4 regions of the Enterovibrio sp. QJM3NY_24 genome follow, and region 4 is predicted to be linked to each of the others. Evidence: predicted binding sites of a transcription regulator. Region 4 holds the regulator's gene; each other region holds the start of a gene.
What was found. The regulator PurR, encoded in region 4, represses purine synthesis genes. The targets are predictions, from matches to a motif close to TNANGNAAACGTTTNCNTNA.
Positions count from the first base shown of each region.

Region 1: a site for PurR is predicted at 3,526-3,545, ahead of guaB (IMP dehydrogenase). Genes of this name have one in related genera too.
Region 2: a site for PurR is predicted at 4,352-4,371, ahead of glyA (serine hydroxymethyltransferase). Genes of this name have one in related genera too.
Region 3: a site for PurR is predicted at 3,613-3,632, ahead of purE (5-(carboxyamino)imidazole ribonucleotide mutase). Genes of this name have one in related genera too.

Region 1 is NZ_CM173519.1:776,548-784,783, reverse strand. It holds gene guaA (glutamine-hydrolyzing GMP synthase) at 356-1,933, opposite strand; gene guaB (IMP dehydrogenase) at 1,998-3,464, opposite strand; gene xseA (exodeoxyribonuclease VII large subunit) at 3,628-4,956, shown strand; gene AC3CIC_RS03320 (zinc ribbon domain-containing protein) at 4,986-5,222, opposite strand; gene der (ribosome biogenesis GTPase Der) at 5,977-7,473, opposite strand; gene bamB (outer membrane protein assembly factor BamB) at 7,562-8,236, opposite strand, start outside.
Region 2 is NZ_CM173519.1:794,013-802,248, forward strand. It holds gene purL (phosphoribosylformylglycinamidine synthase) at 1-2,267, shown strand, start outside; gene AC3CIC_RS03380 (GNAT family N-acetyltransferase) at 2,400-2,837, shown strand; gene glnB (nitrogen regulatory protein P-II) at 2,951-3,289, shown strand; gene AC3CIC_RS03390 (DUF6198 family protein) at 3,418-3,987, opposite strand; gene glyA (serine hydroxymethyltransferase) at 4,519-5,769, shown strand; gene nrdR (transcriptional regulator NrdR) at 5,889-6,338, shown strand; gene ribD (bifunctional diaminohydroxyphosphoribosylaminopyrimidine deaminase/5-amino-6-(5-phosphoribosylamino)uracil reductase RibD) at 6,347-7,459, shown strand; gene AC3CIC_RS03410 (riboflavin synthase) at 7,468-8,130, shown strand; gene ribBA (bifunctional 3,4-dihydroxy-2-butanone-4-phosphate synthase/GTP cyclohydrolase II) at 8,227-8,236, shown strand, end outside.
Region 3 is NZ_CM173519.1:3,559,970-3,568,205, reverse strand. It holds gene dprA (DNA-processing protein DprA) at 1-786, shown strand, start outside; gene AC3CIC_RS16095 (DUF494 family protein) at 789-1,265, shown strand; gene AC3CIC_RS16090 (DNA topoisomerase family protein) at 1,302-1,868, shown strand; gene AC3CIC_RS16085 (5-(carboxyamino)imidazole ribonucleotide synthase) at 1,919-3,058, opposite strand; gene purE (5-(carboxyamino)imidazole ribonucleotide mutase) at 3,061-3,546, opposite strand; gene tsaC (L-threonylcarbamoyladenylate synthase type 1 TsaC) at 3,776-4,333, shown strand; gene hemF (oxygen-dependent coproporphyrinogen oxidase) at 4,362-5,279, shown strand; gene aroE (shikimate dehydrogenase) at 5,286-6,107, shown strand; gene AC3CIC_RS16060 (DUF1488 family protein) at 6,110-6,373, shown strand; gene AC3CIC_RS16055 (gamma carbonic anhydrase family protein) at 6,370-6,909, opposite strand; rRNA gene AC3CIC_RS16050 (16S ribosomal RNA) at 7,612-8,236, shown strand, end outside.
Region 4 is NZ_CM173519.1:2,056,937-2,065,172, reverse strand. It holds gene AC3CIC_RS09035 (ABC transporter substrate-binding protein) at 1-602, opposite strand, end outside; gene lpdA (dihydrolipoyl dehydrogenase) at 608-2,785, opposite strand; gene AC3CIC_RS09025 (TfoX/Sxy family DNA transformation protein) at 4,027-4,620, opposite strand; cyclic di-GMP riboswitch class I at 4,736-4,830, opposite strand; gene purR (HTH-type transcriptional repressor PurR) at 5,144-6,154, opposite strand; gene torD (molecular chaperone TorD) at 6,634-7,281, opposite strand; gene torA (trimethylamine-N-oxide reductase TorA) at 7,374-8,236, opposite strand, start outside.

The DNA of each region.
Region 1 (8,236 bases), 1.3 Mb from region 4:
GTGTGTGTTTGCATCGTGTATTCTGAATCTTTCGATTCAGACGACGTCATCATTATTCAGCAGCATAAAATACATACTTAATTCTTTTTTGGCAGGGGTAAATATCAATTTAACTCACAAAAAAAGAAGATTGATTCAATATTCACACAACAAATAAACACAATGGATACAAGGTGAATCCTGAGCGGCAACAATTCCAAAGAAATCGTTACTTCAGAACGAAAGAAAGAGTATTAGGCAAGGTTAGGGCACGCAGCGTCACGGTATTGAGAGCGCATGACAGAAAGTTAGACACAAAAAAGGCACGCAATGCGTGCCTTTCGTCTTTCTCTTTCATCTTTTAATCAGAGAGGAATTATTCCCACTCGATCGTTGCAGGTGGCTTACCAGAAATGTCATAAACCACACGGCTGATGCCGTCGACTTCATTGATGATACGGTTTGATACCTTACCCAAGAAATCGTAAGGCAGGTGTGCCCAATGCGCGGTCATGAAATCGATGGTTTCAACAGCACGCAGAGAAACAACCCAATCGTATTTACGGCCATCGCCCATTACGCCCACTGAGCGCACTGGTAGGAATACCGTGAAGGCTTGAGACACTTTGTTATACAAGTCTGCGTTATGCAATTCCTCAATGAAGATAGCATCAGCACGACGTAGCAAATCACAGTACTCTTTTTTCACTTCACCCAACACGCGAACACCAAGGCCTGGACCTGGGAACGGGTGGCGGTAAAGCATGTTGTAAGGCAGGCCAAGCTCAAGACCAATCTTACGCACTTCATCCTTGAACAGCTCTTTAAGCGGCTCAACCAATCCCATTTCCATGTCGTCTGGCAGACCGCCAACGTTATGGTGAGATTTGATCACGTGTGCTTTACCCGTCTTCGATGCGGCAGATTCGATCACGTCAGGGTAGATAGTGCCTTGCGCCAACCACTTCGCGTTGTCCAACTTCTTCGATTCTTCATCGAATACATCAATAAACACGTGGCCAATTTTCTTACGCTTAGCTTCTGGATCAGCAATGCCTTCAAGTGCAGAAAGGAAGCGTTGCTCCGCTTTCACATGAACGATGTTCAATCCGAAATGATCGCCAAACATGTCCATAACTTGCTCGCCTTCATTAAGACGTAGCAGACCATTATCAACAAATACGCACGTTAACTTGTCACCGATCGCGCGGTGAATAAGCATAGCAACAACAGAAGAATCCACACCGCCTGACAGGCCTAGGATCACTTCGTCATCACCCACTTGCTCTTTGATGCTTTCAATGGCGTTTTCAATGATCGATGCTGACGTCCAAAGACGCTCACAACCACAAATGTCGAGAACGAAACGCTCAAGCATGCGGTGACCTTGACGAGTATGTGTCACTTCTGGGTGGAATTGCACACCATAGAAACGCTTCTCTTCATTGGCCATTGCCGCGAATGGGCAAGTATCGGTTGACGCCACTTTCACGAAGTCAGCTGGGATCTCGACCACTTTGTCACCGTGGCTCATCCATACATCAAGAATGCCTAAGCCTTCTTCGTTGATAGAATCTTCGATACCTTCAAACAGGCTACCCGCATTGTCGAGAGTGACTTTTGCGTAGCCGAATTCGCGTTCCGTTGATCCTGAAACTTTACCGCCAAGTTGCGCGGACATGGTTTGCATGCCGTAGCACACACCCAAAACAGGCACACCAGCGGTGAACACATATTCCGGTGCACGAGGAGAACCCGCTTCCGTCACACTTTCAGGGCCACCAGAAAGGATGATGCCATCTGGGTTGAAGTCACGAATATCCTGCTCATCGACGTCCCAGCCCCACAATTCGCAATACACACCGATTTCACGGATACGACGCGCAATAAGCTGCGTGTACTGTGAGCCGAAGTCGAGGATCAGAATACGTTGGTCGTGAATATTTTTAGTCATTTCAGCTTGTCTCAAAATGTCAGCGATTCAAGGGGCAACGCCCCTTGGTATTTGTAAAAAAAGATTACTGCCCAGTACGGTAGTTTGGCGCTTCTTTCGTGATCGTCACATCATGTGCGTGCGATTCAGTCATGCCTGCACCTGTGATGCGAACGAATTCTGCTTTTGTGCGCAGAGCATCAACCGTTGCAGAACCCGTTAGGCCCATGCACGAGCGCAAACCACCCATTTGCTGGTGAATAATTTCTTTCAGACGGCCTTTGTAAGCCACGCGGCCTTCAATGCCTTCAGGTACAAGCTTGTCGGCAGCGTTATCTGTCTGGAAGTAGCGGTCAGATGACCCTTTAGACATGGCACCCAATGAACCCATGCCACGGTAAGACTTGTAAGAGCGGCCTTGATACAGCTCAACTTCACCCGGAGACTCTTCAGTACCCGCTAGCATTGAGCCAACCATTACACACGATGCGCCAGCGACAATCGCCTTACACATGTCACCAGAGAAACGAATACCGCCGTCAGCAACGACAGGGATGCCGTATTGGTCAGCCACTTCAACTGCGTCAGAAATCGCAGTTATTTGTGGCACACCCACACCGGTCACGATGCGCGTAGTACAAATTGAACCCGGGCCGATACCGACTTTTACTGCGTTGACGCCCGCTTCGATCAGCGCTTTTGCACCAGAACCGGTTGCGACGTTACCGCCAATGATTTGCAGATCAGGGAATGCCGCACGTGTTTCACGAATACGCTGAAGAACACCTTCAGAATGACCGTGAGAAGAATCGATAAGCAACACGTCAACACCGGCTTCAACCAGTGCCGCAACGCGTTCTTCGTTGCCAGCACCCGCGCCAACAGCTGCACCTACACGTAGACGGCCTTTTTCGTCTTTACACGCGTTGGGTTTGCGTTCTGCTTTTTGGAAATCTTTTGCTGTGATCATACCGCTGAGATGGTGGTCATCATTCACAACCAACACTTTCTCAACACGGAATTGTTGCATCAGCTTTTGCACTTCTTCAGGGCTTGCGCCTTCTTTCACTGTTGCCAGACGATCTTTTGGTGTCATCACATCAGCCACTTTCAGGCTAAGGTCGATAACAAAGCGAACATCACGGCCAGTAATGATACCAACAAGCTCATTGCTCTCAGTCACCACAGGGAAACCTGCAAAGCCATTACGCTCAGTCAGCATTTTCACATCTGCAATGGTTTGATTTGGGGTAACAGTGACTGGGTTGGAGACCACACCTGCTTCGAAAATTTTCACCAAGCGAACTTGTTCTGCTTGTTGTTCGATAGTCATGTTTTTGTGGATGAATCCGATACCGCCTTCTTGAGCTAACGCAATCGCGAGACGGGCTTCTGTCACTGTGTCCATCGCCGCTGAGATCAGAGGGATATTCAGAGAAATAGTTTTCGTCAGTTGAGTACGTAAGTCGGCAGTGTTTGGAAGAACTGTGGAATGTGCTGGGACCAGCAATACATCATCAAAAGTTAGTGCTTCTTTAGCTATTCGTAACATTGCAATATCTCACGCCAAAAGTAAATACGGGGGACTAAATATTGCCGCAGCATTATACTGATGACGCAAACGTTTGGCTATAGATTTTAACGAAAACGTTTGGCATTCATTTTTTGCCCCAGTACCATGACGAAAACCCGCTGATATTTAAGGCTAACTGGTGATGACAAGCCCTAACGAAAACATTTTCACCGTCTCTCGTTTGAACGCCGAAGTTCGTCTTCTACTCGAGAACGAAATGGGCATCGTCTGGCTGGTTGGCGAAGTATCAAATCTTACTGTTCCTGTGTCTGGCCACTGGTATTTCACCCTCAAAGACAGCCGTGCTCAGGTGAAATGTGCCATGTTCAAAGGCAACAATCGCCGTGTGACCTTTAAGCCAGCCAACGGCAATCAAGTACTGGTTCGCGCCAGATTGTCCTTGTATGAACCGCGCGGCGACTACCAAATCATTGTTGAAAGCATGCAGCCGGAAGGAGATGGCATGCTTCAGCAGCAATTTGAGAAGCTGAAAATGCAACTGGCGGCGGAAGGTCTGTTTGCAGCCAGTACCAAAAAAACATTACCCGAACAGCCAAGACGCGTCGGGATCATCACCTCAAAAACTGGCGCTGCCCTTCACGATATTTTACATGTATTAAAGCGCCGGGACCCAAGTCTGCCCGTGGTGATATACCCTACTCAAGTTCAGGGAAAAGACGCGGCGATCCAAATAGCGCAAGCGATTGGCCGAGCCAACAGTCGTGACGAGTGTGATGTGCTTATTGTGGGACGCGGTGGCGGTTCGTTAGAGGACTTATGGTGTTTCAACGAAGAAATAGTGGCGCGCACCATTGCTGCAAGCAGCATTCCTATTGTCAGTGCCGTGGGTCATGAGGTCGATGTAACCATCGCCGACTTTGTTGCGGACATGCGCGCACCCACGCCTTCTGCTGCGGCTGAATTGGTGAGCAGAGATACCTCAGTACGAGCCCAACAGTTTTCGCAACGCAGCGATCGGCTGGCACATGTGTTCAGTCGACACCTATCACGTAGCCAGGAGCGCCTCACACGCCTGCAACACCGATTGGCAATGCAACACCCCCAAGCTCGTCTGCAACAGCAAGCACAGCAGTTTGACGAGCTCGAACGTCGTCTCTACCAATCCATGCGAACCAAACTGCAAACTGATGCGCAGCGCCTAGATAGAGCGAGTCAGCGTTTAGAGCGTTTCTCGCCAGCGAACCAACTGCCAGGACTCAGCACGCAATTAGGATACACACAGCAGCGTTTAACTGACGCCATGCACCGTCAGTTACGCCAACATCAGCATGAATTAGCCCTGAAAATGGAAACCTTGGACGCAGTCAGCCCGCTCGCCACACTGGCTCGAGGATATTCGATCACTCGAGGCAAGAATAACAAAGTGATCCGGTCTGACAGTGACGTGAAATCCGGCGATCAGATCACCACAGTATTATCGAGCGGCGAGATCCAATCCACAGTGATCTAGGATCGCGTCAAAGCACGTCTAGAACGGTGTCATTGCGACGCCGTTTTTTGTGTCTCAAATACAATTCTCGCGCTCGAGCGAGACTTCAACTCATTGCACTGATTGCAGAAATAATTTGTCGCACCACACGCCTGCAGCTTTTCTAATTGCACGTCGCAAGTTTGACAATACCCCTGTTTTATAAAGACTTTATCGCAAGGTCCACAGTGATACGTGCCCTGTTCCCAACGCATTACCACACCACACTCTGGGCAGTTATTTTCCATACATCATTCCCCTTAGCTGTCCAAGTCGCACTTTTATACGCCCATATTTTCTGTATTCGTTTTACGCGCTATTCTAACTTAACGCTGAGATCTAACAGAACAGCCTCTCGCTGGATCCTATCAAGATCGTCTGATCGAGGTGTTTATGGGATCCGATCAGCGATCTACCCCTAAAAGAATATTTATCAATACAACTCCCGAAAGCATAAGTTACATGTTCTGTATTTGGATTTTAAGCGATATTAAACTCCAATAAATTTAAAAATCATCAAACTTATCAGTATTTAGTAAATACAAGTTGCTTTAGTAGCCGAGTAAAAAATCACCTTGGTGCCCTAGAACGATATTTCTCGCTTTCATGCCCCCGTAAATGTGACAAAGATCTATATTAGGCTGCAAAATAAGCAACAGATCACACATCGATAGTGTCAGATCATGCGAGTTTTAATCAAATAGACGCTAATGAATGGCGATACTATCCGCAGATTATCGGAAGAATATCGCCAATGTATAAATTACATGAACTGTCATTCAATCTTCATCGTTTCGGCTAATAGTAATCGGACTAAACTTTGCGCAGGAAAAATCAACAAGAGCAAGGAAGAGATTGCACTCAGTCGTTACGCGACTAATACCTAAGCAACCACAGGGTGCTTGTTCAGCAAGAATGACTGAATACTTGTTCCGGTTGGTATAAATGACAGGCATAAAAAAGCCGACCACTAAGGTCGGCTTTCTTCTTTTCACAGTATGATTACTTCTTACCGCGATGTTTTACCATATCCATCAATCGCTTACGTTGGCGAGACTGAGAGATAGTCAGGTTTTCTTTCTTGCCTTCAAATGGGTTTTCGCTGTTTTGGAACTGAATGCGAATTGGTGTACCCATGATTTTCAGTGATTTGCGGTAGTAGTTCATCAGGTAACGTTTGTACGCAGCGGGCAGCTCACGCACTTGGTTACCATGAATAACAATGATTGGTGGATTGTAACCGCCTGCGTGCGCATATTTCAGCTTCACACGACGTCCACGGATCATTGGTGGCTGGTGATCATCTTGAGCCATGCTCATGATTCGAGTCAGCATTGAAGTGCTAATACGCTTAGTCGCAGACTCATACGCTTCTTGAATTGACTCAAACAAGTGACCAACACCGGTTCCATGCAATGCAGAAATAAAGTGAATACGGGCGAAATCAACAAAGCCAAGACGACGATCAAGTTCTGACTTCACGCGGTCTTTCACATCATTGTCCAGACCATCCCATTTGTTCACGGCGATCACGATTGAACGGCCAGCGTTCAACGCAAAGCCCAACAAGCTTAGGTCTTGGTCTGAAATGTTTTCACGCGCATCAATCACCAATAACACAACGTTGGCATCTTCAATGGCTTTCAGCGTTTGAATAACAGAGAACTTCTCTACTTTTTCGTTCACACGCTTACGACGGCGAACACCGGCTGTATCAATGATCACGTATTCACGGCCATCACGCTCCATCGGAATGTAGATGGAATCACGTGTGGTACCAGGCATATCGAAGACCACGACACGGTCTTCGCCAAGAATACGGTTAGTCAGTGTCGATTTACCCACGTTTGGACGACCAATGATACTGAACTTGATCGGACGATTACGCAGACGCTCTAGCGCCGATTCCGCATCTTCCTCAGTCAGCTCTTTGTCTTCGTCTTCAAAGTCTTGCTCGCCAGTTAAATCAACCAAGCCTTCCTCGTCAGCTTCTTGTTCAGCCAGCGATTCTGCAAACGGTTTTAATGCACGGTCAATCAAACCAAGTACACCACGTCCATGCGCCGCAGCGATTTGGAACATGTTGCTCATGCCTAACTGCCAGAATTCCGCACTGGCAGCATCAGCATCAATACCGTCGACTTTGTTCACCACAAGGAAGGTTGTCTTTTCACGGCTGCGAAGATGCTGCGCAATCGCTTCATCTGCAACCGTCAGGCCTGCGCGGCCATCAACCATGAACAACACGACATCCGCTTCTTCAATCGCCGCCAGTGACTGCTCAGCCATTTTGGTTTCAACACCTTCTTCGGTACCGTCGATACCACCAGTGTCCACCACAATGAACTCATGCTCACCCAGCATGGCTTTTCCGTATTTACGATCCCTGGTCAAACCCGGAAAATCGGCCACCAGCGCATCGCGCGTCCTTGTCAGCCGGTTAAAGAGTGTCGACTTCCCCACATTTGGACGCCCAACAAGGGCTACTACAGGAATCATACTGACCTCTTAAAATCTCATATTCATTAATAACAGCGGCTCCTGAACCTTAGGGTCCAGGAGCCGAATAATTTATAAACGCTTGATGTTACTGCGTTTGCTTTTTACTAATACGACCATCGCGCGTGATAACAATATACGCGTCATCCGCTTTTATTGGCGCTACCGCAATGCCGCTGTCATCCAGTTGTTGTTGAGCGACAAATTCACCCGTTGTTGGGTCAAGCCAATGCAGATAACCTTCCGCATCTCCCACCACAACATAACCAGAAATGGCGACTGGAGCTGTTAGCTGGCGATATTCAAGATCGCGATTTTGCCAAAGCTCTGTACCACTGCGTGCATCAACGGCGACAACATGGTCTTTATCGGTGACAAGGAACAAATAGCTGCCCACCACCAAGAAATCCGTTGTTGAACTGTAGGTGCGCTTCCATGCTGGTCTTCCTGAACGCAAATCAATTGCCACTAGCTGACCATTGTAACCAACGGCGTAAAGTAGCGAACCTGAAATCACCGGCGTTGCATCAACATCGACCAAACGATCGATTTCTGTTGCACCTTTAGGGCTTGCCACAGTTTGCTGCCAAATGATGTTACCGTTTTCGATGAAAGCGGCACCTAAGCGACCATTTGCCATTCCCCAGAACACACCACCAGAGATAGCAACCGGTGAGCTATCACCACGTAACGTCAGATTGGGAACATCGGTAGAAATACGCCAGCGCTCTTCACCGGATTCAGCATCAAAGGCTGCCAATTC
Region 2 (8,236 bases), 1.3 Mb from region 4:
AAGAACGTTATGTGATGGCGATAGCGCCAGAAAACATGGGCGTATTTGATGCGATTTGTCAGCGTGAACGTGCGCCATATGCGGTTGTCGGTGAAGCCACCGAAGCGCGTCATCTTGAGCTGGAAGACAGCCATTTCGATAATACGCCAATTGATATGCCGTTGGATGTGTTGCTGGGCAAACCCCCTAAAATGCACCGTGACGTGCAAACACAAAAAGTGGAAGGCAAAGCGATTGAACGTGCAGGCATCTCTGTCGAAGAAGCGTCACAGCGCGTACTGCGCTTGCCTTCGGTTGCAGAGAAAACCTTCCTGATCACCATTGGTGATCGCACGGTCACAGGTTTGGTTGCACGTGACCAGATGGTTGGCCCATGGCAGGTACCTGTGGCGAACTGTGCTGTCACGGCAGCAAGTTACGACACCTACCATGGTGAAGCCATGTCGATGGGTGAGCGTACGCCAGTGGCCTTGCTTGATTTCGCCGCTTCTGCACGCTTGGCGGTCGCGGAAGCGCTGACCAATATCGCGTGTGCGGATATTGGCGATTTGAAACGCATTAATCTGTCTGCAAACTGGATGGCTGCAGCAGGTCACCCGGGCGAAGACGCGGGTCTTTATGAAGCCGTGAAAGCGATTGGTGAAGAGCTGTGTCCCGCGCTTGATTTGACGATTCCAGTCGGTAAAGACTCCATGTCGATGAAGACCCGTTGGGAACAAGATGGTGAGCAGAAAGAAAATACCTCTCCATTGTCACTGGTGATCACAGCCTTTGGCCGTGTGAACGATGTGCGTAAAACGGTGACGCCACAGCTCCGCACAGATAAAGGTGACAGTGCACTGGTGCTGGTTGATCTTGGTCAGGGTCAAAACCGCCTTGGTGCTACGGCACTGGCGCAAGTTTACAAACAACTGGGTGACAAGCCTGCTGACGTTGATAGCCCGGAGCTGCTAAAAGGCTTCTTCCTTGCCATGCAATCTTTGGTGCGTGACGAGAAGCTGTTGGCTTACCATGATCGCGGTGATGGTGGCTTGTATGTCACCTTGACGGAGATGGCGTTTGCGGGCCACACCGGCGTGGAAGTAGACATCAATACCTTGTCTGCCAATGAAGAGTGTGATGACGAACTGGCTGCATTGTTCAACGAAGAGTTGGGCGCAGTCGTTCAAGTCCGCACGGATGAATTAGATTCCGTGCTTTCAACGCTGTCTGCGCATGGTTTGGAAAATTGCACTCACGTTATTGGTACGGTTATCGAAGACGATACGGTGCGTATTTGGAACGGTGATGCACTGTTGCTAGAACAAAATCGTACGGAACTTCGCGCTGTATGGGCGGAAACTACGTACCAGATGCAAGCAATGCGTGACAACCCAACGTGCGCACAACAAGAATTTGATGCCAAGAAAGACGTGACCGACCCAGGTTTGTCTGCGGCACTGACGTTTGATGTGAAAGAAGACATTGCCGCGCCGTTTATTGCGACAGGCGCACGTCCTCAAATGGCGATTTTACGTGAGCAAGGCGTTAACTCTCATGTCGAAATGGCCGCCGCGTTTGACCGTGCAGGTTTTGATGCCAAAGACGTTCACATGAGCGATATTCTTGGCGGCAAGGTGTCATTGGACGGCTTTAACGGACTGGTTGCCTGTGGCGGTTTCTCGTACGGTGACGTGCTGGGCGCGGGTGAAGGTTGGGCGAAGTCGATTTTGTTCAACGATGATGCACGCGACCAATTCGCGCGCTTCTTCCAACGCGGTGATTCTTTCTCGCTGGGCGTATGTAATGGTTGTCAGATGCTGTCTAACTTGCATGAGCTGATCCCAGGTGCGGATTTGTGGCCACGTTTTGTTCGCAACGAATCTGAGCGCTTTGAAGCGCGATTCAGTCTGGTAGAAGTGCAGGAAAACCCATCTTTGTTCCTTGGTGGCATGGCCGGTTCTCGTATGCCGATTGCCGTTTCTCACGGTGAAGGTCGTGTGGAAGTGCGTGATGCCCAGCATCTTGCTGCTATTGAGCAATCAGGCACCATTGCACTGCGTTATTTGGATAACTTCGGTAAAGTGACGGAAAGCTACCCATCAAACCCGAATGGTTCGCCAAACGGTATCACAGGGTTAACCACCACTGACGGTCGTGTAACGATCATGATGCCTCACCCAGAGCGAGTGTTCCGTACCGTCGCTAACTCTTGGCACCCAGACAACTGGGGTGAAGACAGTGCATGGATGCGTATGTTCCGCAACGCACGTGTGACTTTGGGTTAGCAGTATCCAACGAGCAAAATATGCAAAACTTGTGACACAAGCCGCTACCTTCGGGTGGCGGCTTTTTTATCTGATTGCGTCCAGTATTGGCGAGAGGGTAAAGTGTTTCGGCAAAACATGGAGAGAAGAGCAATGGATAGTGCAATCAACTTAACGCTAATTCCGACAGGGCAAGCCCCTGACACCCTTCAAGCCCGTTTTCCTTCTTTGTTGTCATTGGTGGTTCCGTCAAACGACTTGGAGTTACCCATGCTGGTGGCAGAGAAAGACGGTGTGCCTGTTGCTGTGGCCGTGTTACAGCATGAAAAGCGCCACAACGGCATCATGGTAAGTGATGCGACTATTACGCTTCTTGAAGTGGACGAGGCTTCTCGCCTTCAGGGTATTGGTAAGGCGCTGTTGAATGCATTAGAAGCGTACGCCGCGACCGTGACTCATGAATTAAAAGTGGACTGTGGCGCTGTGATTGGTCGTAAGCCAATGCAGGCATTGTTAGCCCATTCTGGTTATCAACCGCCATTTGCTTGTGAAGAAGCCAAAACCACACAATGGAAGAAATCACTGGTTTAACCCACTCATTTTTTTGTGAAAGCTGCGCGAAGCCTTCGCAGTGGGGTTACAATTAATACATTGGCGCTAACGCTTGGCTAACGCTTAAAGCGGGTATTTAAAGGGAATGCGAAATGAAAAAAATTGAAGCGATTATTAAACCGTTCAAACTGGACGATGTACGTGAAGCATTGGCGGAAGTCGGCATCACGGGTATGACCGTCTCGGAAGTAAAAGGTTTTGGTCGTCAAAAAGGCCACACTGAGCTGTATCGTGGTGCTGAATACATGGTGGATTTTCTGCCAAAAGTGAAATTAGAAATCGTTGTATCGGATGATGCAGCAGATCGGTGCGTCGACACCATTGTTGAAACCGCACAAACGGGCAAGATTGGCGACGGTAAAATCTTTGTCACTGAAGTGGAGCGCGTGGTGCGTATCCGTACCGGTGAAGAAGACGAAGAAGCGATTTAATCTACTTCTGTACTTCTGTACTTCTGTACTTCTGTACCTTTGCGCGTTAGCGCAATGCTCGCGAGACAAACAAAAAGACCGCCAGCTTGGCGGTCTTTTCTATTCTAGGCCTATTTGAGGCCGTTCAGTCAATAGCACACGACGTAGCGATCAGGCCTGTGGTTCATGGTGAGCACAAGGTTCAGCACAACCGCGCCCAGCACCGAACAGGCCAGCAGCCACGGCGAAACAAAGAAGAATGATGCTAATAGAATGCCGAGATCAATGGCCATTTGTACATTACCGGCACGAATGCCGAATTTATCCTGACAAATAAGCGCCAGAACATTGAACCCGCCCAAGCTCGCATTGTGACGAAAGATCATCAGCATGCCGACACCCATCAATAGCCCACCAATCAAGCCGCAATAGAGCGGTGACAGCCAGCCGATGGTAAATACATGAGAGATATGATCAACAATCAGCGAGACCATACCGCCCGCGAACACACTGCGTAAGGCGAATTGAGTGCCAAATCGTCGCCAGCCCATGATGTAAAAAGGGATGTTGAATAAAAAGTACAGCGTACCAAAAGACAGATCGACGAATTGCGTAACAAGCAGGGCAAGACCTGTTGTTCCACCTGTGAGTAGCCCTGCTTGCTGAAGAAAGTACACACCTTGGGCGACAAGAAAAGTGCCAGACAAAATGGCGATCATATCTTCAATGGTGGTATGTTTGGGCTGTGGGATCAACGTTTCAACTCCTTAGAAAACGGCTAATTCACGTGTCGTGAATGAATGCGAAAATGACGCAACGACATGCAAAATAAATCAAAAAGCAGGGCATCTTAAAGACTATGCAATACGTAGAAAAGAGGGCGGGCAAATTTGGCGCTTCACAAGTGTCAGCGCCTTGTTACGCAGTGTAAAGATCAAAGGTTTACACACGGTTGTTTTGGTCAAAATGAATTCAATTCATGACTAGAATGAAAAATGACCATGTTTGTTGATACAAAAAAAATGTGATTGCTACTACCTGTTGCGCAACAAATTTTGTAGAATCGCAGCGATAGGATGGTCATGACGAAAACGTTTGCGTCTACGCGGATACTGACGTTGTTGAATTGACAGTCATCTATCCATTGTGAGGTATTAACCAGGTTGACCTGATGCTTTGTTTCAACGAGTCATTCGGTCAGCTTGGTTACATTCGTTAGCCTAGGGAACAATCTGAGTCAGGAGATACAGATGCTAAAGCGTGACATGAATATTGCTGATTACGATCCGGAACTATTTACCGCGATCCAAGAAGAGACAGCACGTCAGGAAGAGCACATTGAGCTCATCGCGTCAGAAAACTACACCAGTCCTCGTGTTATGGAAGCGCAGGGTTCCCAGCTAACCAACAAGTACGCAGAAGGCTACCCAGGCAAGCGTTACTACGGCGGTTGTGAATATGTAGACAAAGCAGAAGCATTGGCGATTGATCGTGCTTGTGAGTTGTTTGGCGCAGAATACGCAAACGTACAGCCACACTCGGGTTCTCAAGCAAACAGCGCTGTGTACATGGCTCTGCTGAACCCAGGCGATACGGTTCTGGGCATGAGCTTGGCACACGGCGGTCACTTGACTCACGGTTCACCAGTAAACTTCTCTGGTAAGCACTACAATGTGATCCCTTACGGTATCGACGAAGCGGGTCAAATCAACTACGACGAAATGGAAGCGCTGGCGCTTGAGCACAAACCTAAGATGATCATCGGTGGTTTTTCTGCTTACTCACAAATCGTAGATTGGGCGCGTATGCGTGAAATCGCGGACAAGGCGGGTGCTTACCTGTTTGTTGATATGGCACACGTTGCAGGTTTGATCGCAGCTGACGCCTACCCAACACCCATCCCACACGCACATGTTGTGACCACCACCACGCACAAAACGTTGGCCGGTCCTCGCGGCGGTCTTATCCTGTCTAACGCAGGCGAAGACATGTACAAGAAGCTGAACTCAGCAGTATTCCCTGGTGGTCAGGGTGGCCCATTGATGCATGTTATCGCAGCAAAAGCGGTCGCATTCAAAGAAGCGATGGAGCCTGAGTTCAAAGCGTATCAACATCGTGTTGTTGCTAATGCAAAAGCCATGGTTGGTCAGTTCCAAGAGCGCGGTTATAAAATCGTCTCTAACAGCACTGAAAACCACCTGCTATTGGTTGACCTCATTGACAAAGACATCACCGGTAAAGAAGCCGACGCTGCTTTGGGTGCTGCGAACATTACTGTGAACAAAAACAGTGTGCCTAACGACCCACGTAGCCCGTTTGTGACTTCTGGTATCCGTGTTGGTACGCCTGCGATCACGCGTCGTGGCTTTACAGAAAGTGATGCTAAAGAATTGGCAAACTGGATGTGTGATGTGTTGGATAACATCAACGATCAGCAAGTGATTGAAGCGACAAAAGCGAAAGTGTTGGAAATCTGCAAACGCCTTCCTGTTTACGCGTAAGTTATGACTGATTGAAAAAGCACCTTCGGGTGCTTTTTTTGTGCCCGAAATTCCTTTAACACCGCTTACCCTTGCGATTAAATCGGGTACACTGTTGGTTAATTGTTTGAGGAGGCGAGATGCACTGTCCATTTTGTGGTGCGAATGACACCAAAGTCATTGATTCACGATTGGTCGCAGACGGCCATCAGGTGCGTCGCCGTCGTCAGTGTTTGGCGTGTAGCGAACGTTATACGACGTTTGAAACAGCAGAACTGGTGATGCCGCGTATCATCAAAACCAATGGCAATAGAGAACCTTTTGACGAAGATAAGCTGCGCGGTGGTATTCAGCGAGCACTTGAAAAACGTCCTGTCAGCACGGACGATATCGAAAAGGCCATCAACACCATAAAATCCACGATTCGAGCCACCGGTGAACGCGAAGTGTCGTCAACCATGGTAGGAAATTTGGTTATGGAGGCGCTGAAAGAGCTCGATAAAGTGGCTTATATCCGTTTTGCGTCTGTGTACCATAGCTTTGAAGACATCAGAGACTTCGGCGAAGAAATTGCTCGTCTGGAAAAGTAAGCGATCACATGTTTTCTATTTTTGATTCAGACATGATGTTGCGCGCCATTGATTTGGCGAAACGCGGCATCTTTACCACTGCACCGAACCCCAATGTTGGCTGTGTGATCACGCAAGATGATGACATTGTTGGTGACGGCTTTCATTTTCGCGCTGGCGAGCCGCACGCTGAAGTGCATGCTTTGCGCAGCGCAGGTGAAAAAGCAAAAGGCGCGACAGCCTATGTCACGCTGGAGCCCTGCTCGCACCATGGCAGAACGCCGCCATGTGCCGACGCATTAATTGCTGCTGGTGTCAGCCGAGTGGTTTGCGCCATGGTTGACCCCAATCCGAAAGTCGCAGAGCGTGGTGTTCAGCGCATGCGAGACGCTGGCATTCAAGTCGATGTTGGTTTGATGCAAATGCAAGCTGAAGCGCTGAATGCGGGTTTCATCAAGATGATGAAAACAGGATTGCCGTATGTACAGCTAAAGCTGGCGGCGAGCCTTGACGGTCGAACGGCATTGTCAAACGGCAAGAGCCAATGGATCACCGGACCCGAAGCGCGAGCCGATGTGCAGGTTTTTCGCGCACAATCAGGTGCTGTGCTTTCGACTAGTCAGACAGTACTGGATGACAATCCTTCCCTGAATGTTCGTTGGGCGCAACTGCCGAAGGGCATTCAAGCTGACTATGATCTCGGTTCGTTGCGTCAACCTGTACGCGTTATTCTCGATACGCATGGCAAGATTAAACCGGACGCGCATTTGTTCACCCTTGAGGGTGAGATCATTATTTTGACGGCGTCGACTGACGTGTCGTATCCGCATGAAAATGTTGATGTGATTTGTGTTCCCAAAGATGAACATGGGCTGGATTTGAATGTCGCATTGCGAGCGCTTGCCGCAAAAGGGATTAATCATCTTTGGGTGGAAGCGGGTGCTACATTGGCGGGTAGCCTGCTCAACGCGGGCCTTGTCGATGAGCTTATTCTCTATCAAGCACCTAAACTGATTGGGCAAGATGGTCGCGCACTGGCGAACTTCGGCGGTTTGACCGCGATGGATCAAGTGCCCTCTTTTGAATTGAAGCATGTTTGCCAAATTGGTAATGACGTGCGTCTTCGTATGAAAAAGCAGTAAAGAATCGTATGTTTACAGGAATTATCGAAGCGGTTGGTCGCATCGGAAAAATCACACCAAAAGGCAAAGACATTTCACTGACCGTAGAAAGCGGCAATCTGGATTTATCGGATGTGAAATTGGGTGACAGTATCGCGACCAATGGGGTTTGCCTGACCGTCGTGCAATTAACGGGTAATGGCTATGTTGCTGACCTCTCGATGGAAACGCTTCAGCGCACCGCATTTACGACGTATCAAGCGGGTCAGGTCGTGAACCTTGAAAAAGCCATGCTACCTACCACGCGATTTGGCGGTCACATGGTGTCGGGTCATGTTGATGGCTTGGCATCCGTGGTATCTCGCACGCAATCAGGCCGTGCTATCGAATTTTGGTTGGAAGCCCCAGCAAGTCTTGCCAAATATTTGGCAGAAAAAGGCTCGGTGACCATTGATGGTATTAGTCTTACCATTAATGATGTCGATGGCAATCGCTTCAAGCTGACCATTGTGCCTCACACTGCGCTTGAAACGACCATTGAAGTGTTACGTGTCGGGCAGCAGGTTAACCTTGAAGTTGATGTTATCGCACGCTATTTAGAGCGCCTGATGATGGGTGATCGTGCCGCTCAACAAGCAGGTTCGGGTGGGCTTACCATGGCAAAACTTGCTGAATCTGGTTTTATTAGATAACTCGCGTAGATAAATAACGTCGTTAGCTCTCAGGGCTAACTCGCGTAGACAAATAATACCGTGCCGATGTGCACTGACAGTAACAGGGACAGAACAATGCCGATCA
Region 3 (8,236 bases), 1.5 Mb from region 4:
CCTGACGTTTTATCTTTACCCCAGATAGCTATCGTTGGAAGCCGAGATGCTAGCGCAGAAGGGCTATCGCTTGCGCATGCATTTGCTCAGTCGCTGGCCGAGCATGATGTGGTGGTAACCAGTGGTTTGGCGCTCGGGATTGATGGTAGAGCGCATCGCGGTGCGCTTGATGCAGGAGGGCGAACCATCGCGGTATTAGGCTCTGGGCTTGAAAAGGTGTACCCTTCCCCCCATCGTGATCTTGCTAAAGATGTCACGTCAAACGGTGCCTTGGTGTCAGAGTTGTGGCCATGGTCACCGCCAAAACCTGCATTTTTTCCGAGAAGAAATCGGATTATCAGCGGTCTTTCTACAGGTGTACTTGTTGTTGAAGCTGCACTGAAAAGTGGCTCATTGATCACCGCACGCCTTGCACTTGAGCAAGGGCGCGACGTTTTTGCGCTACCAGGTTCAATACACAATCCTCATGCTAAAGGCAGTAACGGGCTTATTAAGCAGGGCGCATTTTTAGTGGAATCTGTTGATGAGATTTTAGAGCAGGTGGGCGCGCTAGCGGGTTGTGCAATTAACCACCAGTTAGACGTGGCACAGGCTCAAGTTTTACAAGAAGAATTGCCATTTCCTGAACTGTTGGCTAACGTAGGAAATGAAGCAAGGTGTGTCGATGTGCTTGCAGAGATCTGCGATCAACCCGTTCACGAAATCATGATGAAGTTGTTAGAACTAGAGCTACTGGGGCTTGTATCCGCAGTACCCGGTGGCTATGTCAGAGCGAGGAGGGGATAGCCATGATGGACATCTTAATGTACCTGTTTGAAACTTACATCCATAGTGATGTCGAGTTGCTGGTAGATCAGGACGAATTGGCTGATGAACTCTCCAGAGCAGGGTTTCATCAGGACGATATATATAAAGCGCTGAACTGGCTGGAGAAACTGGCGCTATTGCAAGACGCCGACAAGACCCCTTATTTAACGGGGAGTGCGTTGACCTCGGTTCGTATCTTTACGCCAAAAGAAATGGATCGTCTGGATACTGAAAGCCGCGGATTCTTGATATTTCTGGAACAAATCAGCGTGCTGAGTCCAGAAACCCGTGAGATGGTCATTGATCGTGTGATGGAATTGGAAACGCAGGAATTCGCATTAGATGACTTGAAATGGGTGATCTTGATGGTGCTGTTCAACGTGCCAGGTAATGAGCGCGCGTATGATCAGATGGAAGACCTGCTGTATAGCACAGCAGAAGACGAGTACCTTCACTAAGGCTACTCTCCTATAAGTTTTTGAGGCTAATCTGTTTTGGCTGGAAAAATTGATGAATCGCTTTTCAGTGCGCATGAACATGCACTGGAGCAAGAAGAACGCTGCCCACAATGTGGCAGCGTTCTTGTTATTAGGCACAGTAAACGTGGACCGTTTAAAGCATGCTCTGCGCACCCTGACTGTGACTTTACTGAATCACTAAACCACAATGATGGCCATGTGGTGAAGGCGCTCGGGTTGCCGTGCCCTGAATGTAGCAGTGAACTCGTGTTGCGTCAGGGGCGTTTTGGCATGTTCATCGGCTGCTCATCGTATCCGGTGTGTCAGCATATTGAGAAGCGTGATCAGGCACCTGAAGGTGGTGATGGGATAGATGTAGCGTGCCCAGAGTGTAAAACGGGTGCTTTGCATGAGAAGAAGTCGCGCTTTGGAAAAGTCTTTTATGCCTGTGATGGCTACCCAAAGTGCAAGTTCGCTGTCAACCTTAAGCCCATTAAAGGCGTATGCGAGATTTGCGGTTACCCGTTGTTGCTCGAGAAGACATTGGCGGCGGGAGCGTTTAAGGTTTGTGCCAGCAAGAAATGCCAGCAAAAGCAAGGTTAGCTTTTGTGCTAGCTTTCAGTGAAATAAAAGCCGCATTTGCGGCTTTTATTTTATTTGCTTAGCGAAGATGCGGCATCTTTTAATGCTGGGAATTCATTTTCTGCCAGCAGTGATGTTAGATCCTTCAATATGATACTCAGCTCGGCGGTTGTGTCTGCACAGACATTGATGTGACCGATTTTACGTCCCGGACGTGGTACTTTGTCGTACCAATGCACATGTGCAATACGCATAACTTCGTCCGGTACTGTCACCTCACCAACGATGTTGATCATGGCTGTGGGGCGAATGCGGGCAGCACTGCCGAGTGGCAAATTGCAAACCGCGCGCAGATGATTTTCAAACTGGCAAACTTCCGCGCCTTGTTGTGTCCAATGGCCTGAGTTGTGCACCCGTGGCGCAATTTCGTTTACCATCAATGTGCCGTTAACATCAAAGAACTCTATTGCTAACACGCCGACATAATCGAGAGCGTCTGACACGGCTTTAAACATGGCTTCGGCTTGAGTTTGCAACGCCTCGTTTTCACCCGCTGCAACGGAAACACTCAAAATACCATCGGTATGGATATTTTCTGTCAGCGGATACGCTTCAAGCTCACCGTTCGCGTTGCGAGCGCCAATCAATGACACTTCACGATCAAACGGTACGAACTCTTCAGCAATGACACACTGACGATCACCTTGATGAGATGCTTGCAAAAATACAGCGATATCTCTCCAAGTGGGCTCTATATCATCAAGGGATTTTAAGCGCCACTGGCCTTTACCATCGTAGCCATCAAGGGCGCTTTTCACGATCATTGGTACACCGATGGTGCTCAGGGCTGTATCAAAATCTTCACGGTTTTGGATGGTGTGATAACGTGCATTGTTGACGCCTGCTTTGTCGAGCAAAGCTTTTTCCTTGCGGCGATCACCACCGGTCAGAATCGCTTCTTCTCCAGGGGAGAACTTTCCGCTGGCCTGACAGATGCTAAGAATATCAGGCGCGATATGCTCGAACTCGGCAGTGATAATATCAGCGCCTGCAATCCCGTTTTCTAATCCATGACCCAGCACTTCGAGTGTGACAGGGTGAACCAGATTGCCACTTCGCACATCATACGCGCTAACTTTTAGATTTAGCGGGGCTCCCGCTAACGCCATCATTCGTGCCAGTTGCCCAGCACCTAGAACCAGCACATTCATGATTAACCTACCGACGGGTCAGGGTGAGCCAGAACCGTTTCTGTTTGGGTTTGGCGGAAGTTATCGATTTTGCTCATTAGGGCGTCATCGCTGGTTGCGAGAATTTGCGCGGCTAGAAGGCCTGCATTGGCTGCACCTGCATCACCAATTGCAAGGGTGCCAACCGCAACACCTTTTGGCATTTGTACGATAGAAAGCAGTGAGTCCATGCCTTTCAATGCTTTTGACTGAACGGGTACACCCAAAACAGGAAGACTGGTAAATGCAGCGGTCATACCAGGGAGGTGCGCTGCGCCGCCAGCACCGGCAATGATAACTTTTATGCCACGAGAAGCAGCATTGTTGGCATACTCTGCAAGCAGTTGAGGGGTTCGGTGGGCTGAAACCACCTTGGTTTCATACGCAACGCCGAAGTGATCCAGCATGTCTGCTGCGTTTTTCATGGTTGGCCAATCGGATTTTGAACCCATGATGATGCCGACTTTCATATCTGCTCCTGTAACTACCGTGTACTGCGAAGTGGAATTGCGCGTCATTATATCGGTAAAAATCCGCAAGGAAAACGTTTGCGTCTGTGCATTTCGCTACAAGCTTACTTGTTTAGGGTGGAATGAAAATTAACGAGTGTGTTTCGATGTGTGACAAAAATGTTGAGAATGACATTGGTAATTAGTCATAGTATGGCGAATTTCGAAATGCCTGATTAGGAGAGAAACCTTGGCGAATGTTGAACAGTGTGTCGCTGCATTGGCGCACGGTGAGGTGATAGCATACCCGACAGAAGGTGTATTTGGCGTTGGTTGCGACCCTGATAATGTACAAGCGGTACAAGCGTTGCTGTCGGTCAAAGAGCGAATTAAAGCTAAGGGCTTAATCTTAATCGCTGCGAACTTGGCGCAGTTAGACGGTTATATTAACCTCGATGCTTTGAGTGATAGTGTCAAAGCGGATGTGCTGGCCACTTGGCCAGGCCCTGTGACCTGGGTGATGCCTGCGGGCAAAAACATCACGGATTGGGTGACGGGCCAGTTTGACACTGTTGCCGTGCGTGTGTCTGATCACCCTGATGTTCAGGCATTGTGCGTTGCTTATGGAAAACCAATCACATCGACCAGTGCCAACTTGAGCGGTAAAGAGCCTTGTAGAACCGTTGAAGAGGTCGTTAACCAGCTTGGCGATCGCGTACCGTGTGTGTTGAATGGAATAATTGGTGGACGTGATAAGCCAACCGAGATCCGCGATGCGCGTTCTGGTAAGGTGCTACGTCAAGGCTGAATAAGTTAGTAATAAAGAAGGAATTAACGTGCCAAACCTCCCTCAGCAAGTAGATAAAGAAGCTGTAAAGCGCTTTTTACTGTCGCTTCAGGATTCTATCTGTGCTGCATTAGAGCAAGAAGATGGTGTTGCAATATTTCAGGAAGATGCATGGCAAAGAGAAGCTGGGGGCGGAGGTAAAAGTCGCGTATTGCGCGAGGGCGCTGTTTTTGAACAGGCGGGCGTGAATTTTTCGCATGTGTTCGGCGACAAGATGCCAGGATCCGCAACCGCACATCGTCCAGAACTTGCTGGTCGAAGCTTCGAAGCGATGGGGGTGTCTTTAGTTGTTCATCCAAACAACCCTCATGTACCGACGTCTCATGCTAACGTTCGTTTCTTTATTGCAGAAAAAGAGGGTGAAGACCCAGTATGGTGGTTTGGTGGTGGCTTTGACTTGACCCCATTCTATCCAGTTGAAGAGGATTGTGTTCACTGGCACCAAACCGCCAAAGTAATTTGTGCGCCATTTGGCGATGATGTTTATCAAGAACATAAGGCGTGGTGTGATCGCTACTTCTTCTTACCGCATCGCAACGAAACGCGCGGTGTAGGCGGCCTCTTTTTTGATGATCTTAATAGCTGGGGTTTTGATGCCTCGCTTAATTATATAGAAGCGGTGGGTCAAGGCTTCCTTGATGCCTATTTACCTATTGTCCAAAAACGTAAAGACACAGAATACGGAGAGCGAGAGCGACAGTTTCAGCTTTATCGTCGTGGTCGCTATGTTGAATTTAATCTTGTGTATGACCGTGGCACATTATTCGGTCTACAAAGTGGCGGACGTACTGAATCTATCTTAATGTCGATGCCACCTCTCGTCAGATGGCAATACGGTTTTGAGCCAGAAGTGGGCTCCGCAGAAGAAAAGCTCTATACCGAATATTTAACACCAAGGGACTGGTAAGCACGAATGGATAAGTACGTCGTTGTTGGTAATCCGATATCACACAGTAAATCCCCTTTTATACACACATTGTTTGCGCGCCAGACAGGTCAGCAGATGACGTACGAAATGTTTGAAGCACCTATTGGCGAATTTAACCAAGCTATAACGGCTTTTTTTGCCTCGGGCGGAAAGGGCTGCAATGTCACTGTGCCATTCAAAGAAGATGCTTTTGCTTTTGCAACCATGCTGACTGAGCGCGCTAAGCTAGCAGGCGCGGTAAATACCCTGAAAAAGCTCGACGACGGTGGCATCCTCGGTGACAACACTGATGGTGAAGGTTTGGTGCAAGACTTATTGAGTCATCATGTCCAGCTTGAAGGCACCAACATTTTATTGTTGGGAGCAGGCGGTGCGGCAAGAGGGGTGATATTGCCTTTGCTTAAGCATGATCCTGCCTCGTTGGTTGTCGCGAATCGCACAGCCAGTAAAGCATTAACCTTGTCTGAATTGTTTTCAGAACATGGGAATGTCTCAGCCAAGGCATTTGATGAGCTAGAAGGCTCAGCATTTGATGTCATCATCAATTCAACGTCCGCGAGCCTATCGGGTGACCATCCCAATATCCCTTCTTCTGTTATTGGTGAAAATACCACTGTCTATGACATGGTGTATGGTGCAGGTTTAACGAGCAGTAACCAATGGGCTAAGGCGCAAGGTGCATCTCGCGTTATTGATGGTTTGGGTATGTTGGTGGGACAAGCTGCCGAAAGTTTCACTATATGGCGAGGTCTTAGACCCGGAACGACTCAGGTATTAAGGGAGCTTCGCCGTAACTTGGCGGATTAGTGATGAATCAAAGTATTATTTTCGCCGATGATCAGCGCATAAGTGCTGATAGGCAGGCGGTGCATTTCGATGCTCAACAGTCTGGAGTTCTGATCCCTTGTTTCGTTGCTATTGCGGATCTGCAAAAGCAACATCAGGGTGAGTTAACATCAGAAAAAGCGATACTGGATGTTTTTAGTCAGTATCGCTTCGATTATGAAGACCTAGCGCAAGAGGCAATTGAAGCTGAAGACATCAATGAGCGCGGGGAGGTTTGGGTCAGTTAGCTTTCAGCTAAATACTCGTTCTTCGTTGCTACATAGTTGTCAGAGGATTTTTGCAAGAACGCTCGTTCTGCTTCTTTCAATGGGCGAGCTTGTTTCACTGGGCTACCGACATAAAGATATCCTGATTCGAGACGCTTCCCTGGTGGCACCAGACTGCCTGCTCCAATCATCACATTATCTTCGATGATGACGCCATCCAATACGATAGCACCCATTCCGACCAGTACATTGTTCCCAATCGTGCAACCATGCAGCATCACCTTATGACCAACAGTAACGTCATTACCAATAATGAGGGGGTAGCCTTCAGGGTTATCATTGTTCTTGTGGGTCACGTGTAATACCGAACCATCCTGAATATTGGTACGATCACCGAGACGAATGTGGTTAACGTCACCACGAGCTGCGACAAAAGGCCAGATACTTACATCATTACCTAAAGCTATGTCGCCAACTAAGACGGATGTTGGATCGATATAAACTCGTGCGCCAACCTGAGGGAAGATACCTTTATAGCTGCGAAGTATAGAAGTCATCATGATTTCCTGACGGGATATATGAATCTCAGACTATCTCGATGGCCGGAAGAGTGCAATTCTTCAGCGGTTTAATGTGATTTAGTGGTCTTTAGAGCGAAAATCGACCGAACGGGTCGTTTTGGATGAAAACCTGCAATAAAGCCCTTGCCAAGATCTCAAACCTCCCTATAATGCGACCTCACTGACACGGAGCGCGGCGCCAACTAAGGCATTGCACATCCAATCAGTACGGCGAAAACGGCTTCAAAACTGAATGGAAATAAACGCTTGACGTTAACGACCCAATCAGTAGAATGCCCGCCTGCTTCAACGGAAAAGCCCAGTGCTTATCGCGGTTGAAGGGAGTCAACAAGACGTTTTGGAGGCGGTGAGCAGCACGCTGAAAAATCTCAAAATTTCTTCTTGACTTCATCGCCCGGCAGCGTAGAATTCGCAGCCCTGACGATGAGAAGACTACTCCAAAAGAGCAGCTTCTACAGTCAACGTTCTTTAACAATTTGACCTATACAATCTGTGTGGGCACTCGTACTTGATAGACATAAGATTTATCAATGAACTGAGTGACCCAAGATGGTTGAGCTCTTCGGAGTAACACTGTCAACGCAGTCAATGCAGTTTTGCCTTAGGGCAAAAAAGTAATTCAGTATTCATTGAGCGTTAGACCTGTTTCTTCGGAAATGGGGATAACAAGAAAAATTCTAATTGAAGAGTTTGATCATGGCTCAGATTGAACGCTGGCGGCAGGCCTAACACATGCAAGTCGAGCGGTAACATTTCAAGAGCTTGCTTTTGAAGATGACGAGCGGCGGACGGGTGAGTAATGGCTGGGAACCTGCCCTGACGTGGGGGATAACAGTTGGAAACGACTGCTAATACCGCATGATGTCTACGGACCAAAGAGGGGGATCTTCGGACCTCTCGCGTCGGGATGGGCCCAGTTGGGATTAGCTAGTTGGTGAGGTAATGGCTCACCAAGGCGACGATCCCTAGCTGGTTTGAGAGGATGATCAGCCACACTGGAACTGAGACACGGTCCAGACTCCTACGGGAGGCAGCAGTGGGGAATATTGCACAATGGGCGCAAGCCTGATGCAGCCATGCCGCGTGTGTGAAGAAGGCCTTCGGGTTGTAAAGCACTTTCAGCAGTGAGGAAGGCGGATACGTTAATAGCGTGTTCGTTTGACGTTAGCTGCAGAAGAAGCACCGGCTAACTCCGTGCCAGCAGCCGCGGTAATACGGAGGGTGCGAGCGTTAATCGGAATTACTGGGCGTAAAGCGCATGCAGGCGGTTTGTTAAGCAAGATGTGAAAGCCCCGGGCTCAAC
Region 4 (8,236 bases):
TTTAAAAAGCTTGTACCGTGGAATTGCGGTGGCTTCGGGTAGGAGACTTTCCCCGGGTTGGCTTTTGCCAGACTCAGCATTTCGACAAATGAGGTAGGTGGATTCGCCAGTGTTTTCTCATCATGAATAAACACTAATTGACCCACACCCCATGGTGCTTCAAGGCCTTCTGTGGGTTCTGTGAAGTCTTCTTTTACAGGAAGCGATTTATCGACAATTCGCCAATTAGGAAGCTGCTCTGTAAACGGTCCGAACAATAGACCGTTTGCTTTCATAGATTTGAAGTTCTCACCGTTGATCCAAACCATATCGACACTGCCGCCTTCGGTTTTACCTGCGGCTTTCTCAGCCACTAAACGGTTAACGGTTTCTGCAATGTCGGACACTTTAACGTGTTGAATAGTGACACCGTAACGGATTTCAAGCTCTTCATTTGCCCAGCGTAGGTAGGCATTGATTTCTTGGCTGCCACCCCACGCATTAAAGTAAACCGTTTGCCCCTTGGCATCTTTCTCAATCTGTTCCCAGTTAGACGGGTCAGCAGCCATGCTGACCGAACTAAAAGCGAGCGCACATGCAGTGACGATTGATGTGAAGTTCATTGTGCTTAATCTTCCTTTTTGATTGGTTGTGAGCCATTGCTTTTTGACTCATTACGCATCCAAGCGTGAAATTTCTCTACCCAAACAAGCAAACCCTGCGGCGCATTGTTTTGCTTCCAAACACCTGCTGTGTATTTCGTCGCTTCACTCATGGTGGGATAGGGGTGAACCGTACCAAGAATTTTATTCAAACCGAGGCCATGTCGCATCGCAAGGGTAAATTCTGCGAGCAAGTCCCCAGCATGTGAGCCGACAATGGTCGCGCCGAGAATCTTGTCTTTGCCTTTGGGGGTGATGACCTTAATAAAACCATGATCTTCACCATCAGCAATGGCGCGATCCAAATCGTCAATGCCGTAGTGGGCAATCTCGTAATCAATCCCTTGGGCAATGGCTTCTTTTTCATTAATACCAACACGTGCCACTTCGGGGGCGGTGTAGGTGGCGGCTGGCATGACAGAGTAATCGGCCTTAAATTTCTTAAAGTCACCGAACAGAGCATTCACTGCGGCATACCATGCTTGGTGACCCGCAGCGTGAGTCAGCTGGAATGGGCCTGCAACATCACCCACCGCAAAAATGTTGGGGTAATTGGTTTGCAGATAATCGTTCACCTTGACGGTACCGCGCTCGGTAAGTTCAACACCGATGTCTTCAAGGCCAAAGCCTTTGGTATTTGCAACGCGACCAAGAGCGAGCATAACATGATCAAATTCAACGACGACTTCTTCTCCGTTCTTATCAAGATAAGCGCGTTGCTTGTCGCCATCTTTCTCAAAGCGGGTCGCTTTGTGCCCAAGAAGGATATTTACGCCATCTTCCGTTAGACCTTTGACGACTAACGCTGCGGCGTCCGCGTCTTCACGAATAAGCAGTTGGTCAGCCATTTCTACCAAGGTGACGTTCGAACCAAGGCGAGAGAAACTCTGCGCAAGTTCTGCGCCGATAGGACCACCGCCGAGTACCAAGAGTTTCTTAGGCAGTTCTTGTAGCTCCCACACGTTGTCAGAGGTCAAATAGCTCACCTCTTGTAGGCCAGGGATGCCTGGAACGAGAGGACGAGCACCCGTTGCGATAACAATGTTCCTTGTGGTCAAGCGTTCTCCGTTTACCTCTACTTCCCACGGAGAGAGGATTTTCGCTTCACCTTGAATACATTCCACACCAAGCTTTGAATAACGCTCTACGGAGTCATGAGGTTCGATATCAGCGATCACTTGATGTACTCGACCCATCACTTGTTTGAAATCGACCGTCGGCTCACCCGCATTCACCCCAAACTCTTTGGCGCGGTTGATTTCGTGCACAGAGTGTCCCGCGCGGATCAGGGCTTTGGATGGGACACAACCCGTGTTTAAACAGTCACCGCCCATTTTGTGTTTTTCAATCAAAGTGACTTTGGCTTTCACTGCCGCGCCGATATAGGTCGTGACCAAACCGCCAGCACCCGCGCCAATGGCAATCAGGTTTCGGTCAAAGGTGACGGGCTTTTGCCATTTCGCGTACACACGGCGTTTTTGGATAAAGTTCATAATGACCTTTGCAATAATTGGGAATAAACCGAGCAGCACTAACGACAGCAACACACCGGGAGACACAATGCCGCTCAATGAATCAATTTGTGCCAATTGCGTACCGGCGTTGATGTAAACCGCTGTACCCGGCAACATGCCGATTTGGCTCACAACGTAAAACGTTAGCGTGCGGATTGGCGTTAAGCCCATCAGCAGGTTGATAATGAAAAACGGAAAGACAGGAATTAAACGAAGTGTCAGCAAGTAGAAAGGACCATCATTTTTGATGCCTTCGTTAATGGTCGAAAGCTTGTTGCCAAACTTGTTTTGAATAGAGTCCTTCAATAAGAAACGGCTAACCAAAAACGCGAGTGTTGCGCCAATTGAGCTGGCAAAAGAAACCAGCAGTAATGCCCACCAAAACCCAAACAAAGCCGCACCGAGTAGTGTTGCGATTGCGGCACCGGGCAGAGAAAGGGCAGTCATGGTGATATACACCAGGAAGTAAACCAAACTGGCGGTGAGGAAATTCTGTGAAATGGAGTCTTTCAATGCTTCATGCTGAGCTTTGGCATTGTCGAGTGTAAAAAGTGCACCCAGATCAAAAGCAAACCAAGTTACAAATATGGCTGCAATGACAAAGATAATGCTCAACTTCTGTTTGTTCATTTGAAATCCTTTCGTAATAACGTTGTTCAACACCGTCAGGAATGTTCGTACCCTGTGAAATTAGTCACTGTGTTAACTATGGCAAAAGTTTAAAACTGGATTGAGAAAAAACGTATTATCTCAATGAATTAATACAATTATTTACCGACTCTGTGACCCGACAATGTTCTTGCGACAATCGACAACACGTGACGCATAAGTTTCCGACCGTTCCGTATTTTTGCTTGGTGATAAAGACCTGAGGGCAGAGAAATTAATTACATGCTTCCTCAAATTTTTCGATGCTCGGGGCATTTTTAGGCTGCTCGTCTAGAAGGGAGTGTACGGTAATTTGATGAATATTAATGATTTAACGTTAGGAATGGGCATGACGACAACGAATGCATGTTGGTTGAATTTTCGAGTTATAGCGGTGACTTATCGTTGGTTTAAAGAATGGTCGTCACGACAGCCTGAAAGACGCAGAGAAGCCATAAACTAGAGGCAGTACTTAGAATACTGAACAATAAGCAAAGACAAAGGAACAATGGCTAGGGTAGTTGCACCGCCGATATGGTAGTTCCTGTGCCAATATCGCTGCGCGAAACTGTTCATTTTTAAACCCCATATAACAACGGTCGCGTTAATGCCAAAGAAGACAATGACCAAAATCGTTAAAAATGAAGGGGCAAACATACCCTGTTCAAGGGCTGCATAAAACGAGATCGGCAATAAGAAGCAAAAAAACACTGCCCACTTGAATCGTCTAGGCCATTTGCGAAAATGGTCTCGAAATATTCTGTCTATTTGATCGGGAAACGGCTTGCTGTAATGCATCTCATTGTTGCCATTCATCTATCTTGTCTTTTTGGCTTAGTTCAAATTTCGAACAATTGATAATCAACTGAGTGCATTTGTTGTCATCAATGTGACATGTGTCACATTAATGGTGTTCTTGAGGTTTTTTGGCGGTTTAATACAGATCTGAAGAAATGAGAGTATTTTTGACTGAAAACATAGCTTGTCCCGCAGCCAATAAGCAATGGAACATGATGTTATTTTCGGTTTAGTGAGCCTTATTGTCGTAAAAATGCAGTAGGAAGTGTCATGTTTTGAGTGTGAATACAGTATGGAGTGCGATTAGGTTGGCGTTGATAGGGTACTGGTGACAATTAAAACTGAGAAAATGGATATCTAGACCAGTCAGAACAATCTCAAAAAGGAGTGTTGTACTGACTGGATGAAAGCTGGGTTTTGAGGCGTTACTGGTGCAAGGTTTGCAAAAGTTCGTCACGGCGTTGAGGCGTAATCACTGACCAGTGTTTACCTTCTATCGCGCCTTCCAGTGCCCAAAGTAGCTCAAGGCTAAGCGTGTCTTGGTGTGATTTCTGCAAAGCTCGATAAGCTCTCACGGCGCCCTGTGTTTGCAACTGTTCGACAGAATCGATACCTGCTTTTTTTAGCATTCGCTCTGTGGCGAGTCGCAAGTTTGGCAGATCTTTGATACGCGTTGGCGCCGCCGTCTTTTTTTCTTGCTGATCGTCTCTGGCAATGGTGAGTGCTGTCGTGGCATAGGCCATTAACTCGTCAGATTTTACCCACCAATTTTCAGGCACAGCATAGTATTTAGTCACAACAGGGAAGCCGCGTTTTTTGTAGACGTAAGGGCTCATCGCCAGATGTTTGAATTCAGCTTCATTCGTTTGACCAGCACGAAGGTGAAGCTGATCATTAACAACCAGTGCGAACATCGTCTCATCGCAAAATACACCAAACCCACCAAACATAGAGCGGGATTTGATTTTGCCAAGGCATTCGAAGAACTTCAGTGTGTTTTTTAGCGTTGGTTTATCCATGTGACTAATTCTCAATCAATACGTTCCTGGATGAATGGTCAAGGAGCAACGTAGCAAAGCTAATTCAGAGAATTGTCAACGAACCAGAAATATCCGGTATGTGAATGCTAACGTCATCGGTAGCTCCGCTACCACCAACACATAAAATCAGTGTTGTGAGGCCGGAAGCTTTGCGTCCCACGCTTTCGCGATGGTTTGCCTTTTTCTTGACGGGTTTTAGCTTAACTGAATCGCATCATTTTGTCGTTATTGCTGGTCTCATAAAGTGTGATCTTGGTTCAGATAGAATCTTATTGATGTGATTGATAATATCCGGTTGTCTTTGTAATTGAAGTATTTTTGACCAAGATGACTACTTTATAGCTGGGTTTAAGGGTAGCACTAGAAAACTAGGCAATTTACCCTTTAAGAGGTGAGTCGCAATAATGAGGTTGAGTCAGTCGGAAAACTTGCCAGTTAATAAAAAAAGCCCAACCGCAAAAAGTGGTCGGGCTTTTAGAGAAGTACCGCGAGAGCGCGTATTTTACTCGGCGTTGATATTTTTCACCGAACTGCGAATGATGAGCTCTGGTTGCATAACAAAAATCTGCTGTTCGTTCTCTTTATTGGCGAGACGTTCCAATAACAGTTTGATTGCAGTTTTACCCAGTCGATTTTTCGGCTGATGAATTGTCGTCAACGGTGGTGAGAAAAATGCGGCTAGATCAATGTTATCGTAGCCAATAACAGAAATGTCGTTAGGAATGTCTAACCCGGCCTGACGGAAGGTACTGATTGCAGCCAGTGCCATGATGTCATTAAAGCAAAAAACAGCCGTTGGGCGGTCTTCTTGGGCCAATAATGCTTTTGCCGCTTCAACTGCGGAGTCACACTCAAAATCGGCTTCTACAATCCAGTTCGGATTTTCTTCAATGCCAGCTTCTGCCAACGCAGTTCTAAAGCCTGCCAAGCGCGTCTGACAGGTGAGTTTATCTAACTGACCTGAAATACAGCCGATTTTGGTATGGCCGTTGTCTACAAAGTACTTGGTCGCGATATAGCCACCGAGTTCGGCATTGTCTTGAATGCAGTCGGTGTTGACATGTTGCGTGCCCCAATCCATCACAACCATCGGCAGATCTTTCTTTTTCTCTAATAGAATAAGAAGTTCTTCATTCAAGTCAGAACACATCACCAACAGGCCATCTACGCGTTTTTCTGCCAACATGCGCAGGTAGTCGCGTTGCTTCGCTAAGTTACCTTCGGTGTTACACAAGATAAGCGTGTAGCCTTCTTTGTAGCAGTATTCTTCTACCCCATGTACAACTTCCGCAAAGAACGGATTGGTAGATTTGGTGACCAGCATGCCAATCGTGCGCGTTGAGTTACATTTCAAGCTGCGCGCAACTGCACTCGGTGCATAGTTTAAGTCGTCGACTGCGGCCCATACTTTCTTGGTTGTGTTTTCTGCGACAAAGCGTGTTTTATTGATCACGTGTGAAACGGTTGTCGTAGATACACCAGCCATGCGTGCGACATCTTTAATTGTTGCCATTGGGTAATCTTCTTATCGTTTTCATTAGCAGCTTGAGAAATAGTGGCTGCTCAACATGTTTACGCCGCTATGCTAAGCGGCGTAATGGATTCGTTCTTTCTATAGGCGGAGAGACGGACTCTCATCCCCTTGTCGTCGAGGTTTCATCGACACTGCCAGCAACTTGCTTTCCATCAAGTGTGGGAGAAGGGGGGAACGCTGCGGCGGCACTATGACGAGGCGTTTGTAATGTTACAGAAATTTCTCAATGCCAATCGCTTGCGTTCACAGTTTACTGGCTCATGACCGCGCCCGCAATTATTCAATTGAAGCGACTCGCGTAAGCTTGATGCGTATCAAGCTTGCGAAATAGCGGGTTTTTTCTGTTTTCCAAGCTCAAAAAAAGAAAAAACCGGGCTTGCCCGGCTTCATTTATCATAACCAAACACTTCAAAATGCTTGTTTAGCGAGAATTTGTTTGGGTATAGATAGGCACCTTTTTATTCGCCTTTAAGGAACAAAAGATCCAGTGTGATAAATGCAGTGAGCAATGCACCAGCGGCTTTATAAAAACCGAATTGATCAAACTGGTTTAGCGATTTTTGGAAACTACCTAGCCACGGCATGACCATGGTTTCCAAAAATATTTGCTGTTCTTGCATCATGGATTCTTGTTGGTCTTCTTCGGTTTCCTTGTTGGCAAGAATGACCAAGTTCCCTATGAAATCAAGCACAACCGCAAGATGGTCAAACGGTTCATTGAAATCTTTACGTTGAGCAATGCCGTACTTTTCCATCCATTGACCCATCTCTTGCGCGGGCTTATCGTTCAACAGACCGGTTTCACCAATATAAATAGACGCATAAGGCAATGCGCCTGTTTTTGGTGTACTGAGGAATAAACCACAGAAATCAGCGGCTAGCTCGAGTTGTGCATCTTCGCGGAGCTTTAGCGCGGCAAGCGCGTTGCGAAATTCAACGATCGGTGCTTTCAATTCCTCGGTCATGGCTAACGCGGAAAAATAGTTATCCATGTTGCTGCCGTGGTAATTATTCAAATCATCTTGCGTTAATTCACTGGCGAAAAGGGAAGACATCCACCAGTAAAATTCTGCACGTTGTTCGTTAATGGCAATAAATTCTTGCATTGTCATTCCGTTAGTTGAAAAAAAGCACTTTAAGTCTATCTAACATAGAGCAAAAAAGGGCAGCTAAGCTGCCCTTTTCTTCATACTGTCTCTTATGCGATATCCATCGCCGGGAACAGTGGGTTAACGCCGTCAACGTTGATTGGGCCGTTGAAGCCTGTTACTGCAGGTGCTTCACCAGTGTACTTCTCAATCTCAACCAGTGCTGTATGCGCAGAGGTTGCTTGCGCTAACTTAGAGGTGCCGATGTCTACAGTCAGTACGTTTGGATCGCCGTAAGTACAAAGTGTACCCGGCTTGCCGCCTTCAAGTGGCGCATACCAAGCACCTTCTTCAATACGACATACGCCAGCTTTATAGTCGTCAGTCACGACTGCGCCCGCAAGGACCTGACCACGTTCGTTGAATACACGAACCACATCACCAGAAACAATGCCACGTGCTTTTGCGTCAGCAGCGTTGATGTAGCAAGGCTCACGACCCGCGACTGCGTAAGTGTCACGGAACGCGTCTGACGAACACAATTGCGAGTGCAGACGGTAGTTAGGGTGACAGCTTTGCATGTGCAGCGGGTAGCGCTTTGACTTAGGACCGCCATGGCTACGCTCTACTTTTTCGAACCACATAGGGTGACCCTGACAGTCGTCGTAACCCATGTCTGCGATTGTCTTACAGTAGATCTCGATCAGACCTGATGCTGTGCCCAGTGGCTCAAGATCAGGTTCATTACGGAATGCTTGGTGACGAACCCACTCGGTACCTTGAGGGAAGGCAATAAATTGTTCTTCTTCCCAGAATTTAACGAAGTTTGGCATGCGAACGCCAATACCACGGCCTTGCAGACGTGCACCGTTATAGATCTCTTCGATCCATTCCATTTTGGTTTTGCCACCGGTGAACGCTTCTTCGCGATCAAAACGGGTGCACAGCTCGCGGAAGATATCGAAATCGTCTT